Regions from separate parts of the Micromonospora sp. NPDC047756 genome, predicted to be linked through region 2. Evidence: predicted binding sites of a transcription regulator. Region 2 holds the regulator's gene; each other region holds the start of a gene.

Region 1 (2,265 bases), on a different contig from region 2:
GCCGGTGAGCTGATGGCGGCCCTGCTGGCGGTACAGGGTGGCCCGACGGGGCGCCTCCGCCAGCTCCCCGCACCAGAGCGCGGCCTCGACCAGGTCGCCGTCCACGCCGACCCACTCGGCCTCCGCACCGGCCGGGATGAGCGCGTGGTCCAGGCCCGGCGCGACCTTCACCACGGTGCGCGGCACCCGCTCGGCCAGCCCGGTGACGAAGTCCCACGGTGGCGAGTAGGCGCGCGGGTCGAAGATCCGCCGCCCGGAACCGGTGGCGCGGCGGGCCGGGTCGCAGAAGACCCCGTCGACCCCTGACACGTCGAACCCGGTCGCGTCACCGCACTCGACGGTGAACAGCTCGGCCAGCCCGGCTGCCTCGGCGTTCGCGGCGGCCATCGCCGCGGTCACCGGGTCGGCCTCCACCCCGTACACCCGGATGCCGGCGCGGGCGGCGGCCAGCGCGTCGGCCCCGAGCCCGCACCCGAGATCGGCCAGGGTGCGCACGCCGGCCGCGTGCAACCGGGCGGCCCGATGGTCGGCGACCACCCGGCGGGTGGCCTGCTCCAGGCCGGGGCGGGTGAGGAACATCCCAGCGGCGGCCGAGCCGAACTTGCCCACCGCCCGGTGGCGCAACTCGGCCTGGGTCAGCGCCGCCGCGGCCAACGTCGGCGGCACCCCGGTCGCGCGCAGCGCCGACGCCGCGACCAGTGGATCACCGCCGGCCAGGTCGGCCGCCGCAGTGAGCGCGGCCGACCCTTCAGGGGTACGCAGCGCCGCCAGCTGATCGAGATCCACCCGGACATTGTCCCGTCCGACTCGGAAAACTTGGCTGGCGGGGCGCGACGCGCTGGCACTCTCCTTGACGGAGTGCTAGCCACGGAATAACCTGCGATTAGCACTCTCACCCTGAGGGTGCCAGCTTCCGGGTCTCACGACCCGGGTGCGCACGCCAGGCGGACCGGCACCCGCGACGACGGCACCGCCCGGTGGCATGAGGCAGATTGACGCTGGTCAGCCCCGCTGGCCAGCAACGAAACCAGTACCCCAGGAGGGTATGCCCGTGACTACCGCGACCAAGGTTGCGATCAAGCCGCTCGAGGACCGCATCGTGGTCCAGGCGAACGAGGCTGAGACCACCACGGCGTCGGGCATCGTGATCCCCGACACCGCCAAGGAGAAGCCGCAGGAGGGCACCGTCCTCGCTGTGGGCCCGGGGCGCGTCGACGACAACGGCAACCGGGTTCCGGTTGACGTGCAGGTCGGCGACACCGTCCTTTACTCGAAGTACGGCGGCACCGAGGTCAAGTACGCCGGCGAGGAGTACCTGGTGCTCTCCGCCCGCGACGTCCTCGCGGTCATCGAGAAGTAAGCAACCGATCAGTGCCACTGCCCCGGTCCGGCTCGCCGGGCCGGGGCAATGGCGCTTCGAAGGGACATTCATGGCGAAGATCCTGAGCTTCTCGGACGACGCCCGGCACCTGCTGGAGCACGGTGTCAACGCCCTCGCGGACGCGGTCAAGGTCACCCTCGGCCCGCGCGGGCGCAACGTCGTCCTGGACAAGAAATTCGGTGCGCCGACGATCACCAACGATGGTGTGACCATCGCCAAGGAGATCGAGCTCACCAACCCGTACGAGAACCTTGGCGCGCAGCTGGTCAAGGAGGTGGCGACCAAGACCAACGACGTCGCCGGCGACGGCACCACCACCGCGACCGTGCTGGCCCAGGCGATGGTTCGCGAGGGTCTGCGCAACGTGACCGCCGGGACCAACCCGGCCGGCCTCAAGCGGGGCATCGACGCGGCGGCCACGAAGGTCTCCGAGGCGCTGCTCGGCAAGGCCGCCGAGGTCACCAGCAAGGAGTCGATCGCGAACGTGGCGACGATCTCCGCGCAGGACTCCACGATCGGCGACCTGATCGCCGAGGCGATGGAGCGCGTCGGCCGCGACGGTGTCATCACCGTCGAGGAAGGCTCGATGCTCACCACCGAACTGGACGTGACCGAGGGTCTCCAGTTCGACAAGGGCTTCATCTCGCCGAACTTCGTCACCGACCTGGAGGGTCAGGAGTCCGTCCTCGAGGACGCGTACATCCTGGTCACCACCCAGAAGATCTCGGCGATCGAGGAGCTGCTGCCGCTGCTGGAGAAGGTCCTGCAGAACAGCAAGCCCCTGCTGATCATCGCCGAGGACGTGGACGGCCAGGCGCTCTCCACCCTGGTGGTCAACTCGCTGCGCAAGACCCTCAAGGTCTGCGCGGTCAAGGCCCCGGGCT
Region 2 (2,265 bases):
GGATCACCACGACGGCGATGCTGGGCAGGAAGAGCAGGCACCAGCTCACGAAGAGCAGCACGAACGCGATGATCGACCAGAGGATCTGGAAGTTCAGGGCGGCCAGGGCGTGCGCCCGGACGGTCGGCGACTGCTGGCCGCGGGCCAGGTAGGCGACCAGCGGTGCGACGAAGCCCAGCGGACCGAAACTGACCAGCGCGCCGAGCGCGCCGCCGAAGTGCGCGACCAGCGACCAGGTCTTGTCCTCGTTGTTGGCGTAGCCACCGCCGGGGCCGCCGTAGGCCCCACCGGCCGGGTAGCCGCCGGGCGGGGGATAGCCCCCCGGCGGGGGATAGCCGCCTGCCGGAGGGTAGCCGCCTGACGGCGGTTGGTCACCGGTGGGCGGCGGATAGCCACCGGCCGGGGGATAGCCGGCCGGGCCGGGCGCCCCGGACAGTGGTGCGGTGGGCGGCTCGGCCGACGGGTACGGCCCGGGGGAGGTGGGCTCCGGCGGGTAGTTGCCGGGGTCGCCCGACCCGGGAGGGCGAGGAGGTTCAGTCATGGATGTCACGGTAGGTGCCGGTGGCAACGCCGCACCAGAGCGACTTCGCCTCGTCGTGCGGGCCGTTCGGCTCGACGGGGTGTCGGGGGCCGCACCGAAGGGTGTCCGTTGATCATCGCGTCGGCGGGCCCGCCGACGTAGACTGGCACTCGTTACAGTCGAGTGCCAGGACGGCCCGGCCGGCCCAGAGAGCCGGCGGCCGACGTGCGACAGGAGGTGCGGAGGATGGGTCTCGACGACCGGAAACTCGCCGTGCTCCGCGCCATCGTCGAGGACTACGTCTCCACCCAGGAGCCGGTCGGCAGCAAGGCGCTGGTCGAGCGGCACCAGCTCGGGGTCTCCCCGGCCACGGTCCGCAACGACATGGCCGTGCTGGAGGAGGAGGGCTACATCCGGCAGCCGCACACCAGCGCCGGCCGGGTGCCCACCGACCGCGGCTACCGCCTCTTCGTCGACCGGTTGTCCCGGGTCAAACCGCTCAGCCCGGCCGAGCGCCGGGCCATCGAGCGCTTCCTGGTCGGCGCGGTCGACCTCGACGACGTGGTGCACCGCACGGTGCGGTTGCTCGCCCAGCTGACCCGACAGGTCGCCGTCGTGCAGTACCCGAGCCTGGCCCGCTCCTCGGTGCGTCACCTGGAGCTGGTGCCGATCTCCACCACCCGGTTGATGCTCGTCATGATCGCCGACACCGGGCGGGTGGAGCAGCGACTCGTGGAGCTGCCCGGCCCGGTGCCCGCCGACGACGTCACCGACCTGCGCCGACTGATCAACGAGAAGCTCGCCAACGCCCGGCTGTCCGAGACGCCCCCACTGGTGCAGGCGCTGGTCGAGGAAGCGCCGACCGGCCTGCGCCCGACCATGACCACGCTCGCCACCGTCCTGCTGGAGACGCTCGTCGAGCGGCACGAGGAGCGGATCGCGCTCGCCGGCACCGCGAACCTCACCCGCGGCGGCCTGCTCGACTTCCAGGGCTCCCTGCGGCCGATCCTCGAAGCACTGGAGGAGGAGGTCGTGCTGCTCAAGCTCATCGGTGAGACCGAGCCGAGCACGACCCGGGTGCTGATCGGCGACGAGAACGAGTTCGACAACCTGCGAGCCGCCTCGGTGGTCAGCACCGGGTACGGCCCGGGCACCACCATCCTGGGCGGCCTGGGGGTGCTGGGGCCCACCCGGATGGACTACCCCGGCAACATCGCCACGGTGCGCGCCGTGGCACGCTACGTGGGCGAGTTGCTGGCCCAGAACTGATTGGTCAGGGCCGATGCGGCCGGCTGCGGCCGCCGACCGGCGCAACGCGAGACGAACATGAGGACACGGAACGCAGTGGCCAGGGACTACTACGGCATTCTCGGTGTGAGCCGGGAAGCCTCCGACGACGAGATCAAGCGCGCCTACCGCAAGCTGGCGCGCCAGTTCCACCCGGACGTCAATCCGGACCCGGAGGCTCAGGAGAAGTTCAAGGACATCAACGCCGCGTACGAGGTCCTCTCGGACGATCGGAAGCGGCAGATCGTCGACCTGGGTGGTGACCCGCTCGCCCCCGGTGGCGGCGGCGCCGGCGGCCCGGGTGGCCCCGGAGGCGCCGGCCCGTTCGTCGGTTTCCAGGACATCATGGACGCGTTCTTCGGCGGTGCCGGAGGTGGCGCCCGTGGCCCACGGCCGCGTACCCGCCCGGGGGCCGACGCGATTCTGCGGCTCGAACTCGACCTGCACGAGACGGCCTT
Region 3 (2,265 bases), on a different contig from region 2:
TCGACGCTGGCGGCGTCGAGCTTGAGGCCGACCTCCTCGCTGATGACCTGGCCACCGGCGAGGATGGCAATGTCGGTCAGCATGGCCTTGCGGCGGTCACCGAAGCCCGGCGCCTTGACGGCGACCGACTTGAAGGTGCCACGGACCTTGTTGACCACCAGGGTGGCGAGGGCCTCGCCCTCCAGGTCCTCGGCGATGATCAGCAGCGGCTTGCCCGACTGCATGACCTTCTCGAGGATCGGGAGCAGGTCCTTCACCGACGAGATCTTGCTGTTGGCGATCAGGATGTACGGGTCGTCGAAGACGGCCTCCATACGCTCCGGGTCGGTCATGAAGTAGGCCGAGATGTAGCCCTTGTCGAAGCGCATACCCTCGGTGAGCTCCAGCTCCAGCCCGAAGGTGTTGCTCTCCTCGACGGTGATGACGCCTTCCTTGCCGACCTTGTCCATCGCCTCGGCGATGATCTCGCCGACGGTGCTGTCGCCAGCGGAGATGGAGGCGGTGGAGGCGATCTGCTCCTTGGTCTCGACGTCCTTGGCGAGCTTGGACAGCTCCTCCGAGACGCTCGCGACAGCGGCCTCGATGCCCCGCTTCAGGGCCATCGGGTTGGCGCCGGCGGCCACGTTGCGCAGGCCCTCGCGAACCAGGGCCTGGGCCAGGACGGTCGCCGTCGTCGTGCCGTCACCGGCAACGTCGTCGGTCTTCTTGGCGACCTCCTTGACCAGCTCAGCGCCGATCTTCTCGTACGGGTCCTCGAGCTCGATCTCCTTGGCGATGCTCACACCATCGTTGGTGATGGTGGGGGCACCCCACTTCTTCTCGAGCACGACGTTGCGGCCCTTGGGGCCGAGGGTCACCTTTACGGCGTCGGCGAGCTGGTTCATGCCCCGCTCGAGGCCGCGGCGCGCCTCTTCGTCGAACGCGATCATCTTGGCCATACGGCGTTGTCCTCCTGGACACTCACGGGCCACCCGAGATGTGTGCCCCGGATGGGCCGCCTGGTGTACGCACCTTGGGACGTCGCCACCTGGCGACGACGACGTCCTTCGGCCGGGCCGGATAGCCCGCGACGACCGGCCATGTGCCGCCCCGGCGTCTCCACGCCGGTGCAACCTGGCCCCACCGTCCCGACCATTGGCACTCACGGTATGCGAGTGCCAATGACTTGTTTAGCACTCTCCCCTGCCGAGTGCAAGCACGATGCCGCCGCTCAGCCGAGTTCGGCGGCCAGTCCAGCGCTGTTCACCGGCGCCTCATGGGCACGCTGCTCGGCGTACGTCACCAGCAGACCGATCATCTGCGCGAGGTGGGCCGGCAGGGCCAGCACGGCGGTGATCCCGATCACCACCACCGCCCCGGCGGCGGTACCCGCCGACGAGAACGGATCCGTACCGAACGCGCCGGTGCCGATCCCCTCCAGGCCACCGGGGATCAGCGTGCCGACGATCACCGCAACGGCCACCAGGGCCACCCGTCCGAGCAGCAGGCCGAGTCGGTCGTGGAACATCCGGAACGAGCGACCGATCGGGTTGTGGCGTTCGAAGAGATAGACCGGGCCGGCCATGCTCAGCGCGAAGGCCAGGTAGACACCCGGCAGGACGCAGAAGCAGACGCCGACGCCGATCAGCAGGCTGACCAACAGGGTCCACGCCCACAGCCCGAGTGCCCGACGCAGGCCGTAGCGCAACGCCGACTCCAGGCTGGCCGGCTGACCGGCCGCCTGCTGGGTGATCACCCAGGTGCCGGCGGCCCACCCGATGGCCTGCACCAACCCGACGACGATGCTGCCGCCGAGCAGCAGGACCAGGAGGCTCAGCAGTTCGACGACGAAATTGTCCGGCAGCGCGGGGGTCGACGTCGATCCGGCCTGGGCGGCCCACTTCGCCGACGGGTCCAGCCCGAGGGAGAGCACCGAGAGCACCGCCGCCGGCAGCACCTGGGTGAGCAGCATGATCGGCACCAACTGCCGCCAGCCCCGGCGCAGCGCTTGACCGCACCGGTTGAACCAGCCGCCGATGCCCGCGCCGGGTGGCGTGACCAGGGCGTCGTTCGGGTCAGCCCCGTAACCCGGCGGGTACCAGCCGACCGGCGGCCCCGGGTACCACGGCTGCCCTCCGTAGGGACCCGACCCGGGCGGGTAGCCCCCGGTGGGCGGGAACCCCCAGCCCTGCGGTGGCGGGGCCGCACCCCAGGCACCCTGAGCGGGATCCCAGCCCGGCGGCGGACCGGCGGGGCCGGTGGACGGGCCGGCCGGGGGTGTGCCCG

The links. The regulator HrcA, encoded in region 2, represses chaperone genes, less so after heat shock. The targets are predictions, from matches to a motif close to GGTTNGCACNCTCNNNNNGAGNGTGCNAACC.
Region 1: groES (co-chaperone GroES) is a predicted target of HrcA. The motif match lies at 882-912, and genes of this name have one in related genera.
Region 3: groL (chaperonin GroEL) is a predicted target of HrcA. The motif match lies at 1,133-1,163, and genes of this name have one in related genera.

The regions. Positions count from the first base shown of each region.
Region 1 is NZ_JBVJGQ010000004.1:160,224-162,488, reverse strand. It holds gene ACZ6NZ_RS13870 (THUMP-like domain-containing protein) at 1-786, opposite strand, end outside; gene groES (co-chaperone GroES) at 1,046-1,360, shown strand; gene groL (chaperonin GroEL) at 1,431-2,265, shown strand, end outside.
Region 2 is NZ_JBVJGQ010000010.1:47,280-49,544, forward strand. It holds gene ACZ6NZ_RS29575 (DUF4870 domain-containing protein) at 1-541, opposite strand, end outside; gene hrcA (heat-inducible transcriptional repressor HrcA) at 767-1,789, shown strand; gene dnaJ (molecular chaperone DnaJ) at 1,865-2,265, shown strand, end outside.
Region 3 is NZ_JBVJGQ010000004.1:488,343-490,607, forward strand. It holds gene groL (chaperonin GroEL) at 1-938, opposite strand, end outside; gene ACZ6NZ_RS15470 (hypothetical protein) at 1,211-2,265, opposite strand, start outside.